DNA from 4 places in the Klebsiella sp. NPDC088457 genome. Region 4 is predicted to be linked to each of the others. Evidence: predicted binding sites of a transcription regulator. Region 4 holds the regulator's gene; each other region holds the start of a gene.
The links. Region 4 encodes Fur, which represses iron uptake genes when iron is present. Its sites were predicted from a motif close to ATAATAATGAGAACNACTATCAA; they were not measured.
Positions count from the first base shown of each region.

Region 1 (3,122 bases), on a different contig from region 4:
TCGCGGTTTTATGCATCGAATGTAACTCCGCAAAATGCTGCAATAAATCGCATAATACAGCAAATTGCGGCAAAAGGAATCCCTGCTGCCGGCAGTATCGGGCACAACGGAAGAGGGAACGGTAGCTGAAGGTCACGCTGGAAAAATGACCAGAGTGGGAGAGGTTTCCCTCTCCGCGCGCAGAGAAGAGATTAGTTCAGCGTGATGCGGGCCACGCTATCCGGGCCTTTGGTGGAGTTGTCTTCGTTAAAATCCTGCTTGAGGGTGACAAAAAGCGTCTCACCGTCAGGGGACAACTGCAGGCTGTTCGGATGGCTGGCGAACGACCAGCTGTGCTTGACGGCATAGCTGCCGGCGTCCAGTTGCAGTACCTTCCTCGATTCACGCTGGCTGATGTAAATTTCATTGCGTTTAGCGTTGAATTTAATCCCCAGCGCATCGCCGGCAAGCCGTTTGATCACTTTACCGCTACGTTCATCAAAGACTAACGTCGTTTTGGCCTGGGAATCATCGGTGACAAACAGCCGCCCGGTGGCCGGATCTTCCGCCAGGTTAAGGAACAGATATGACTGGCCATCACCCGGCGTCCAGCGTTGTTCGATGCGGTAGGTCGTCGGATTAATCACCAGGATTTCGCCGCTACCGTTAGCCGCATAGATCCGCTGGGTTAGAGGAGAGTAGATCAGCCCGGTGACCCATTTCCCGGCGTTCTCGATGTGGGTTTTCAGCGTCATCGTCTTCGCATCGACCACGGTAATAAAACCAGGGTCGGCGACACGGCCGATAAACAGCTGATTATTGTGGAACAGGACCTCACGCGCGCCAATAGGGTCGCCATCTTTGTCGGTTCCTGTAAACAGCACCCGCTGCAGGACTTTGCCGCTGTGCGCATCGACTTTCGAAACGCCGCCGTCCAGCGAGTTGGTGGTGTAAAACACCTTCCCATCATCATCCACGGCCATACCGAAGTTTTTTAAATCCGTGTGCGTTTCCGCTTTAGTCGCCAGGGTGGCGGGATCCAGCCGGTAGATCATTCCGCCGTTGACCGCTTTGAATCCCTGGGCGCTGGCGACATACAGCGCGCCTTCCGCGGGTAGATAGGCCATTTCATATAAGCCATCACCAAGGACGCGTTGCGTCACGGAGGCGGTGTTCTGCGCAGTGGCGGCCTGCGCGGCCGGGGGGGGCGCCGCCGAAGCCTGGAAACCCGTCAGGGCCAATGCCGCGGCAAACGCAGCAACAAGCGCCGTTTTACGCGGGGTGAGCAACACTTTCATTCTCGACTCCATCATTGGATAAATGCTTCCCGGCAGGTCAGCGCTGCCCGGGAAAAGGCAAAACAAGAATGAGAATAATAATCATTTGTCCGGATTGCGCAAACGTGGTGCGCCGGTCTGAGGTGGCGCGAGAGGGGATTCCGCCGATTCCACCGGCATAAATTGGCGTCTGGGGTGGGCTTTTCACTCTCCTCCCGGCCGTCTGTTAGCGGGATGTGCGCTCAACGTATTGATTTACTGAATATATACATTTACTTACATATAACTTACAAAACAGACTGCGCACAATAAGGCAAATAATTATCATTAACATTCTCATTGGCTGCCATTTCCCGTTTTTGCGACGCGAAGGCTCATGGAACAGAGCGTTATTTCATCTGCGCTGCGGGCGAAGCGGCGACACCCACAATTATTATTCCTGATGGAAAAGATATGTTTCTCAATGGCAGGGGAAGGTGCGGGCAGCTAGCCGCAACGAGCGTAAAAATACCGTTTACCGTTTCGCTACTGGCGCTGGCGGTTCACATCCTGGCCCAGCCTGCGCGGGCGGCCGAGGAGAGTAAGGATACCGATTCCCGGCAAGAGATGGTGGTCTATGGCGACGCGGGAAAGCGTGCCGATGAAGCGCAGGATTACGCGGTCAAAACCACCCGCGCGGGAACCAAAATGCTGCTGGCCCCGCGGGATATTCCGCAGTCGGTCAGTGTGGTGACCGGGCAGCGGATGAAGGATCAGGATCTCCAGACCGTCGATCGGGTCCTGGCCAACGCGACCGGTGTTTCCGCACAGCAGATTGATAGCGAACGTTCGCAGTACTTTTCCCGCGGATTCGAAATCACCAGTTTCTCCTACGACGATATTCCCACCTCGATGGGCGACGCCTGGAACTACGGCGACGCGGCGGAAGACACGGCGATATACGATCGTATCGAAGTGGTGCGCGGCGCGACCGGTTTGATGACCGGCGCAGGCGACCCCGGTGCGACGGTGAATATGGTGCGTAAAAAAGCGGACAGCAAAACCTTAACCGGGAATATCAGCGCCAGCTACGGGAGCTGGAACAAACAGCGCTATGTGGGCGATATCTCGGGGCCGCTGAACGGCGACGGCAGCGTACGCGGACGGGCGATCGCCGGCTATCAGGACCAGGATAGCTGGCTCGACCGATACCACAAAATCAGGAAGTTTTTGTATGGCGTGGTCGATGCCGATCTCAGCGATCGGACAACGGTTTCCCTCGGCTGGGACTATCAAAAGTCCACTACCGGCAATCCGACATGGGGCGGGCTGCCGAGTCTGTATAGCGACGGCTCGCGGACCCATTACCAGCGCAGCACCAGCACCTCCGCCGACTGGACGCATTATGCGATTGAGTCGCGCAAAATATTCGCAAATCTGACCCATGAGTGGGACAACGGCTGGTCGTTGCGCCTGAACGGCACGCACGGCGAGCAGACCCTGAACGATACGCTGCTGTATATCATGGGTAATCCGGATGCGAATAGCGGAGAAGGGGCCACCGGCTGGGGGAGTAAAGATCGGGGGGAACGGACCCTCGACTCGTATGATGCGTATGCCAGCGGGCCGTTTGACCTGCTTGGGCGGCAGCACCAGCTGATGGCCGGCGCCAGCTATAGCCGCCAGCATAACGCGAGCCACAGTCAGGATGGCCCGATGGATAGCGACCAGCTGGGGATCTTTGACAACCGCTGGAACGGGCGCGTCGCGGAACCGGAATGGGGCGACTGGTATCTGAACGCGGATGATATTGTGCGGCAGAAATCCGCCTATACCGCTGCGCGCTTGTCGCTGGCCGACCCGCTGTCGCTGATTATTGGCGCGCGC
Region 1 covers NZ_JBJDNH010000001.1:274,769-277,890, reverse strand. The annotation lists gene ACI2JR_RS01235 (DeoR/GlpR family DNA-binding transcription regulator) at 1-16, opposite strand, end outside; gene ACI2JR_RS01230 (SMP-30/gluconolactonase/LRE family protein) at 192-1,277, opposite strand; gene fhuE (ferric-rhodotorulic acid/ferric-coprogen receptor FhuE) at 1,710-3,122, shown strand, end outside.
Region 1: fhuE (ferric-rhodotorulic acid/ferric-coprogen receptor FhuE) is a predicted target of Fur. The motif match lies at 1,574-1,596, and genes of this name have one in related genera.

Region 2 (3,122 bases), on a different contig from region 4:
GCTTGACTGCCGTACTTTAGGTACCAAAGCCGTATCGATGCCCAGGGGCGTCGCGGTGGTGATCATCAACAGTAATTTTAAACGTACCCTGGTCGGCAGCGAATACAATACCCGCCGTGAACAGTGCGAAACCGGCGCGCGTTTCTTCCAGCAGCCGGCGCTGCGCGATGTCAAAATTGCCGAGTTCAACGCCGTTGCCCATGAGCTGGACCCGGTGGTAGCGAAACGCGTTCGTCACGTACTGACCGAAAACGCCCGCACCGTCGAAGCCGCCAGCGCGCTGGAGAAAGGCGACCTGAAGCGTATGGGGGAGCTGATGGCCGAGTCTCACGCCTCAATGCGCGATGATTTCGAAATTACCGTCCCGCAAATTGATACCCTGGTCGAGATTGTCAAAGCCGCCATTGGCGATAAAGGCGGCGTTCGCATGACCGGCGGCGGCTTCGGCGGCTGTGTTGTGGCGCTGGTACCGGAAGCGCTGGTGGATACCGTTCAGCAGGCCGTCGCGGCCCGGTATGAAGCGGAAACCGGCATTAAAGAGACCTTCTACGTCTGCAAACCGTCACAGGGGGCTGGCCAGTGCTGAATCAAACCAACGAACGCGCGCCGGACGGCCAGCCGTGGAATCTGATCACCCTGCGTAATGACGCCGGGATGGAAGTGACGCTAATGGACTGGGGCGCCACGCTGTTATCGGCCCGCATAACGCTGGCCGATGGCGAGGTTCGCGAAGCGCTGCTCGGCTGCGCGACCCTGGAACAGTATAACCATCAGGCGGCCTATCTCGGCGCCTCGGTGGGCCGGTATGCCAACCGAATTGCCAACAGCCGCTTCACGCTGGATGGCCAGACTATCGCCCTGACGCCCACGAGCGAAGCCGGCCACCAGCTGCACGGCGGGCCGGATGGCTTTGATAAACGCCGCTGGCAGATTGTCCGCGCGGACGAACATCAGGCGCTGTTTGCCCTCGCATCCGCTGATGGCGATCAGGGCTTTCCGGGCAGCCTCAACGCCACAGCGCACTATCGTCTGACCGAAGATAATCGCATCGCCATTGAGTATCGTGCCACCGTCGATCGGCCTTGCCCGGTCAATCTGACCAACCACGTGTACTTCAATCTGGATGGTCAGCTGAGCGATGTCCGCAATCATCGGCTGCAAATTTTCGCCGACCAATATCTGCCGGTCGAAAGCGATGGCATCCCGGGCGGCGAGCTGCAAAACGTCACGCTGACCGGCTTTGATTTCCGCACGCCGAAAGTGCTGGCGGACGACTTCCTCCGCGATGACGATCAGCAGAAAGTGAAAGGGTATGATCATGCATTCCTGCTGCAGGCCAAAGGCGATGTTCGCCAGGCGGCCGCCCATGTCTGGTCGCAGGATGAAAAACTGCAGATGACGGTCTATACCTCCGCCCCCGCCCTGCAGTTTTATTCCGGTAACTATCTCGGCGGCACCCCGTCGCGCACGGATCGGCCTTATGCCGACTGGCAGGGTCTGGCGCTGGAAAGCGAATTCCTGCCGGATTCTCCCAATCACCCGGAATGGCCACAGCCAGACTGCGTATTGCGCCCCGGCGAGGAATACGTCAGCCTGACTGAATACCAGTTCATCGCCGGATAATGCCCCAGCCCTCCTGTCGGAGGGCTTTTTTTCGCCATTTTGCTGCAAATTACGCCGCTTACAGACAAAAAGATAACCGCCGATTTACAAGCATCTTACACTGAGCCACTATTTTCGCTATGGTTAGGGATAAGCGTTGCCGTGGCTCAAATTACGGCAATATAATGAGAATAGTAATCAATCAATAAAACGCATACACCACAGCATTCGGGTTGCGTCGGGCCGGCAGCCGGGTGAATTCCTGGGAGCATAGACATCTATGCCATCCTGGAGCGCACCGGTTGCCAGCGTTGAGGCAGCGCGGAAGATGGCGTGTATTGAGGAGTGAGAGAATGGCTGTAACTAAGCTGGTACTGGTCCGTCATGGCGAAAGCCAATGGAACAATGAAAACCGTTTCACCGGTTGGTACGACGTCGATCTGTCCGAGAAAGGCGTTGGTGAAGCAAAAGCGGCAGGTAAACTGCTGAAAGACGAAGGCTTCAGCTTCGACTTTGCTTATACCTCTGTGCTGAAACGTGCCATCCACACTCTGTGGAACGTGCTGGACGAACTGGATCAAGCGTGGCTGCCGGTAGAAAAATCGTGGAAGCTGAACGAGCGTCACTACGGTGCATTGCAGGGTCTGAACAAAGCGGAAACTGCGGAAAAATATGGTGACGAGCAGGTAAAACAGTGGCGTCGTGGTTTTGCCATTACCCCGCCGGAGCTGACCAAAGATGACGAGCGCTATCCGGGTCACGATCCGCGTTATGCAAAACTGACCGACAAAGAGCTGCCGCTTACCGAAAGCCTGGCGCTGACCATTGAGCGCGTTGTGCCTTACTGGAACGAAACCATTCTGCCGCGCCTGAAAAGCGGTGAGCGCGTGATTATCGCCGCTCACGGTAACTCCCTGCGCGCGCTGGTGAAATACCTGGACAACATGGGCGAAGATGAAATCCTCGAACTGAACATCCCGACCGGCGTGCCGCTGGTTTATGAGTTCGATGAAAACTTCAAACCGATCAAACACTACTACCTGGGCAACGCGGATGAAATCGCCGCCAAAGCCGCAGCGGTAGCCAACCAGGGTAAAGCGAAGTAATTTTCGCCAGCCATAAAAAAAGCGTGGAGTCGTCCACGCTTTTTTATTGCCCTCAGCCCGGCGTCGCGACGCCGGGCCGGGCGACGCAACGCATTAGCCGCGGCGGGCTTTCACCGCGTCCGCCAGCTGGCGCAGGATGAGATCGGTATCTTCCCAACCGATACAGGCATCGGTCACGCTCTTACCGTAGGTCAGCGGCTCGCCGCTTTCCAGATTCTGATTCCCTTCCACCAGGTGACTTTCAATCATCACCCCCATAATCGCCTGCTCACCGCCGGCAATCTGCTGGCAAACGTCCGCCCCTACTTCCATCTGCTTTTTAAACTGCTTGCTGGAGTTGGCATGGCTGAAGTCGATCATGATTTGCGCCGGCAGGCCCGCTTTCGCCAGACCGACCTTCACTTCCGCGACGTG
Region 2 covers NZ_JBJDNH010000006.1:24,726-27,847, reverse strand. The annotation lists gene galK (galactokinase) at 1-586, shown strand, start outside; gene galM (galactose-1-epimerase) at 580-1,623, shown strand; gene gpmA (2,3-diphosphoglycerate-dependent phosphoglycerate mutase) at 1,956-2,708, shown strand; gene aroG (3-deoxy-7-phosphoheptulonate synthase AroG) at 2,802-3,122, opposite strand, start outside.
Region 2: gpmA (2,3-diphosphoglycerate-dependent phosphoglycerate mutase) is a predicted target of Fur. The motif match lies at 1,782-1,804, and genes of this name have one in related genera.

Region 3 (3,122 bases), on a different contig from region 4:
ATCGTTGCGGAACCAGGTAATCCCGGCGTTATAGCCGTTGAGGTTAAATTCCAGGCCGAGCTCTTTGTTGATGCTGATTTCCGGGTCGAGATCCGGGTTGCCCAGCAGATAGCAGCTGCCGGTGCTGATGGTGTTCGGGCAGCCGTTACCGCGGGTAGACAGCAGATAGCCTTCGCTGGACTGGTAGAGGTTAGGAGCCTTGAAGACGCGGGCGATACCGGCTTTCACTTTGAACATCTCGCCAAGTTCCTGCGACAGGTTCAGGCTTGGACTCCAGTTGCTGCCAAACTCATTGTGGTAGTCAAAGCGCAGGCCCGGGATAATATTGGTGCCCGGCGTCGCTTCGATATTATCTTCCAGATAGAGGCCGGTAAGGGTGGCGCTGTTTTTGGTGTTGCGCTGCGAAGGATCGCCCGAGGTACCGGGAATGGTCTCGTTGGTGACGCTGGTCGACTGCATCGAAGCCGGATCGTTGAGTTCATCCCGGTTCCACTCCATGCCGAGGGTCAGGGTCTGAGCGGTCAGCCAGTGGAAGGGGAGATTCAGCTCGCCGGTCGACCGCCAGGACTCGAGGCGGCTGGTGGCGTACTCATCGCTGTTGATCATCCCTTCCACGCGCCCGGTCGATCCCTCCTGCAGCCGGGTATTATTGGTTTTTTCGTAGTAGACCCCGGCTTTTGACTGCCCCCAGTCCCAAAGGCCGTTATAGGTCACTCCCCAGGTCTGGCGATACATACGGTTGGTCTCATGGCCGTAGAGATTACTCACCAGGCCGTCGGGACTCAGGTTGCCGTTGCTGTATTGGGTATCGCCAGCGTAAATGTTGCCCTGGCGGCTATAGGCATAGTTAAAATCAACGATCTGCTGCGGCGTCAGTTTCCACGACAGCAGGGCGTTGATATCTTTATTCCGCACCCCTTCGCGCCCGGCGGCATAGGAACCGTTTTGCGCGTGGTTAATGTCCCAGGCGTCAGCGTCGGTTTTATTGATGTTACCGTACAGGCGCATGGTCAGCGCATCGCCGGCCAGCGGCCCGCTGAGGTTAAAGTTAGCGCGATTGGTGGCGCCCTCTTTGTTATTTTCCGGCTGATTGGTGTAAAGCGAGAGCGAGCCATGCCAGTCGTTGGTGGGGCGTTTGGTGATGATGTTGACGACGCCGCCGGCCGCGCCCGAACCGTAGCGAGCCGCCGCCGGGCCGCGCAGAACTTCAATGCGTTCGACCATTTCCGCCGGCACCCAGTTACTGTCGCCGCGGGTATCGCGTTCTCCACGCCAGCTGTAACGTACCGAATTACGCGAGGTAGTGGGAACGCCGTCAATCAGAATCAGCGTGTTTTCCGGGCCCATACCGCGAATATCAATTTGTCGGTTGTTGCCGCGGCTGCCGCTGGCGCTGTTGCCGGTCAAATTGACGCCCGGCATCTTGCGAATAATCTCTGAAAGATCGTTGACCGGCGGGTCCTTAGCGATATCTTCAGCGGTAATGATCGACACGCCAGGCTGTTGCTTCAGCGCCTCTTCAGCCGTGCTGTGCACCACCATGGTTTCGGTATCTTGTTCTGTTTCTTCAGCAAAGGCATCAGGAGTGAGTAAGCCAGCAAACGCCAGGGCAAGGGGAGTAAGGGCATAATATTTGTGTGGTCTCATTGTAAAAATCCATATCAAATCGTTAAAAAATGAGACTGGGAATATCAATGATAATAATTATCATTACAATATGTGAGGCGCGATCTCCAGTAAATCCTCACAATTGGCGCAATTTTCCCTTGTTGTAGCAGAAAGAGTGAATAAAAAAACAGGATGCTCAGATGGCAGAAAGGGGCTTATTGGCGCAGAGGTGGCCTAAAGCCGGGGTATGATAGCGCGAGCGAAATAGCTGGGGAAAACACCGGAAAAGCGACACGCAGGGAGCGATGCGTGTCGCGATAGCGCAGCTTAGTGGTTATCGTCCTGGGGCATGTGGCGATAGATGTAAACGCCGCTCAGCAGGGTGAAAACCAGCGTCAGCGCCGTGAGACCGAAGACCTTGAAATTGACCCAGATATTCTGTGGCAACCAGAACGCGATATAGATATTCGCCAGCCCGCAGAGAATGAAAAACAGCGCCCAGGCGAGGTTCAGACGCGACCAGACCTGCTGCGGCAGGGTCAGCTCTTTGCCCAGCATGCGCTGAATCAGCGGCTTTTTCATGACCCATTGGCTGAACAGCAGCGCGCCGGCAAACAGGGCGTAGATGACGGTGACCTTCCATTTAATAAACTCATCGTTATGGAAGAAAATCGTCAGACCGCCAAAAACGGCCACCAGCACAAAGGTGATCAGCGCCATTTTCTCGACTTTGCGATAGCGTACCCAGGTGTAGATCAGCACGATAGCGGTGGCGATAATAAGGGCGGTGGTCGCGGCGTAGATATCATAGAGCTTGTAGAATGCGAAGAAGACTACCAGCGGTAAAAAATCGAGAAACTGCTTCATACATCGGGCCCGTCGTTCAGGTTGGGCCGGGAATGCTCCCGGCCCAGATTAAGTTTAGTTGCGGATAAGCATATACAAGCGGAACAAATAGATCAGCAACAGTGCGGAAATCAGATTACTGAGGGTATTGATCACCACCGCGCCGACGTTCGGCGTCAGCACCGCGAAGCTGGATGCGAACAGCAGCAGCAGCGTTTTCGCCAGCAGCCAGCCGAGCACCGCCGGAGCGACCAGGCGCATATTGGCCCACACCAGGCGAATGCTGCTGCGCATGGCGCTGAATATCCCCAGCTTGTCCTGCACCAGCATGATGGGGGCAAAGGCGAGGACGATAGCCAACAACACGCCCGGCACCAGTACCAGCATCATGCCTATCTGCACCACAAAGGTGGTGAACAGGATCAGCAGCAGCAGTTTCGGCAGCACCGGCGCGGAAGCGCCGATAGCGCGCAGCGCGCTGACTCGCTGTCCGGCCGAGATCAGCTGAATCATCAGCAGCACGCCGCCGGCAAGAATGGCGTTCCCCACCAGACCGGAGAAGGTCGATGCGGCCGAGGCGCGCAGCAGGATCTGCTGTTGCTCGGGGGTCATATTCTGTACCAGCTCAAACAACCCGGCGCTACCCGCCAGATTATCCCCTTCGCTCA
Region 3 covers NZ_JBJDNH010000001.1:388,846-391,967, reverse strand. The annotation lists gene ACI2JR_RS01760 (TonB-dependent siderophore receptor) at 1-1,647, opposite strand, end outside; gene ACI2JR_RS01755 (septation protein A) at 1,936-2,475, opposite strand; gene ACI2JR_RS01750 (YciC family protein) at 2,530-3,122, opposite strand, start outside.
Region 3: ACI2JR_RS01760 (TonB-dependent siderophore receptor) is a predicted target of Fur. The motif match lies at 1,695-1,717, and genes of this name have one in related genera.

Region 4 (3,122 bases):
TCGATGGTGGGGACCAGAGAGGGAGAGTTCATGGCCTTTAAAATCACGCCGTGGCTGCTGAGCGCGCTTTTTTTCAGCAGCGCGTTCATCTCTCGCTCGCTGATGTCTTCGTAACAGTGGAAGCGAAGTTGAATGCGAAAGGGGTTGAAGCTGGCTAACTGGCTGCTGAGCGCCTCCCTGACCAGCTCGCTGAAGCGTTCCGGGGTATGCATGATGACGTCGAAATAGAGCGTTCTCCCCTGGGCGAGCCCGGACTTTTGCAGCAGTTCCAGATCGGCCAGCGCCTGCTGAATACGATGCAGCGTTTGCGGGTGTACCTGCCCCCGATTATGTAGCGCCCGATCGATCGTGGCGAGACTCAGTCCTGACTGAGCGGCTATCTGCTTTTGGGTAAATTTTGGCATCGATCACATGAGGTTTTTATGAGGTGTTTTTGAGGTTCTTGATGTGGAGTCTAGCTGCTAAGTTATTTCTTAACAACGTTCGTTTTCGAGACGTTGAACAAAAAAATAATATCCCTCTGTCCCCATTATCCCGTGGAGCTGCTCATGACATCGCAATATTTTATCCGACCCGAACGGGCCTCAGTTGAGGATTTCAACACCTTCTGCCAGCAGCAGGTTAACAGGCAAGACTATCCGCTGGTCAGCGAAGTCGCAGAAGAAATCCTGATTTACGACCATGATGTATTAGCGCAGGCCGCGGCGGCCAATAAGCATGCGGTATTAAGTGAGCTGCATCAGGGGCTGTCTTACGGTCCCGGAGTGCTGGTGGTGCGCGGGCTTTATCAGGATATGGATGTCATCGACCGCGCCTCTGAGGTGTTCGAGACCATCATGGCCGATGAGTCTCGCACCCGGGTTCAGGCCGATCATTTTTCACGCGCCGGTAATAATGGCCGGATCTGGAATGCGTTACAAAAGCTGGCGGAGCGTAGCCCGCGGACCTTCTGTGACTACTATGCCAACGAAATGCTGGGGTTAATTTGTCAGGCGTGGCTGGGGCCCGCGTGGAGCATGACCTCCCAGGTTAATCAGGTTCGTCCTGGCGGAGAGGCGCAGCAGCCCCATCGCGATTATCATCTCGGCTTTCAGCAGAGCGAGTTTGTTGCAGAGTTTCCCATTTCGGTGCAGATCCTGTCGCAGTATTTGACCCTACAAGGGGCGGTTGCGCATAGCGATATGCCGCTGGCGTCGGGGCCGACGCGCCTGCTGCCGTTTTCGCATCAGTATGAGCTCGGCTATATGGCCTACCGTCAGCCGGCGTTCGTCGACTACTTTAACCAGCATTACGTGCAGCTGCCGTTGCAAAAAGGCGACGGGCTGTTTTTTAACCCGGCGCTGTTTCATGCCGCCGGGAACAACACGACCGCTGACTGGATTCGTACCGCTAATCTTTTGCAGGTCTCCTCGGCGTTCGGCGTGCCGATGGAAGATGTGAACCATGAACGGGTGCTGAAAAAAATCTATCCGCAGCTTCAGCACGGACAATATCGCGCGGGAGATTTTCAGGCGCTGATTGCCGTGGCTGCCCGGGGTTACTCATTCCCGACGAATCTTGATACCGATCCGCCGTTAGGGGGAATGGTGCCGAAAACTCAGCAGACATTGGTGCTCGAAGCGCTTGACAATAACTGGGATGAGGAACAGTTTGCCCACGCCCTGGATGAGCATACCGCACGAAGAAAAGGGTAGGCCTCCGGGCATAAAAAAAGCCAACCTGCCGGTTGGCTTTTTGCTGTTTGCACTACGGGAAATTATTTTTCCACCGCGTCGTGCGCGTGTTCATCTTCGCGGCAGTCGCCTTCTGCACAGTGGCCGTACAGGTACAGACTGTGGTTGGTCAGACGGATGCCGTGGCGGTGGGCAATTTCACGCTGACGCGCTTCGATAGACTCATCGCTGAATTCGATCACTTTGCCACAATCGAGGCAGATAAGGTGATCGTGATGATGCTGTTGGGTCAGTTCGAAGACAGATTTGCCGCCTTCGAAGTTGTGGCGGGTAACAATGCCGGCATCATCAAACTGGTTCAGTACGCGATAAACAGTAGCGAGACCAATTTCTTCACCCATGTCGATCAGGCGCTTGTATAAATCTTCCGCACTGACGTGATGGTTATCCGGTTCCTGCAGGACTTCCAGGATTTTTAATCGTGGAAGTGTGACTTTCAGGCCAGCCTTCTTTAATGCGGTATTGTTGTCAGTCATGCGGAATCTGTCCTGTTGCTAAACGATCTACTTCCATCAGCGGAAGTAATACAGAGAATCACCCGATGCAATGCGTCTCATTATAGAACTGCCATCGTTAAATGAAAACTGCAAGTATTGGGCCTTGTATGCTGTCAAAAACGAGGTATCAGCTACAAACTGTGTCACCTGACCTCGTTAAATCAGAGGACATTGTACAGATATGTGATTAAAAGTTAAAAACTTGTAGCTATTAGTTTGATTGCTTCTATCTATTAATACGGCGAAACTTAACGGTAACGCCGCTTAATTATCAGGCGTTTTTGATTTCTTCGAGGTGCAGCTCGTCAGAAATCTGTTTAACCCATTGGCTGACGCGTTCGTTGGTCAGCTCCGGCTGGCGGTCTTCATCGATAGCCAGACCGACGAAGTGATCGTCATCCGCCAGGCCCTTAGAGGCTTCGAAGTGGTAGCCAGCAGTCGGCCAGTGGCCAACGATGGTCGCGCCGCGCGGTTCGATGATATCGCGAATGGTACCCAGCGCATCACAGAAGTATTCGGCATAATCTTCCTGATCGCCACAGCCAAACAGCGCCGCCAGCTTACCGTTGAAATCGACCTCTTCCAGCGTCGGGAAGAAATCATCCCAGTCGCACTGGGCTTCACCGTAGTACCAGGTTGGGATACCGAGCAGCAGAATGTCGTAGGCTTGTAGATCTTCTTTGCTGCTCTTGGCAATGTCGTGAACATCAGCAACATCTTTACCAAGCTGTTTTTGAATCATTTTTGCAATATTTTCGGTGTTGCCAGTGTCGCTGCCAAAAAAGATGCCGATGATTGCCATGAGTAAAATAACCTCTTGAAACTTAATGATGTGGTAGTGGCGTAATGCCCGCAGATAACGGCAATCATAGCAGAACAGGGGAGGGCGCGG
Region 4 covers NZ_JBJDNH010000011.1:2,336-5,457, reverse strand. The annotation lists gene ACI2JR_RS08910 (substrate-binding domain-containing protein) at 1-404, opposite strand, end outside; gene ACI2JR_RS08905 (phytanoyl-CoA dioxygenase family protein) at 549-1,694, shown strand; gene fur (ferric iron uptake transcriptional regulator) at 1,757-2,209, opposite strand; gene fldA (flavodoxin FldA) at 2,502-3,032, opposite strand.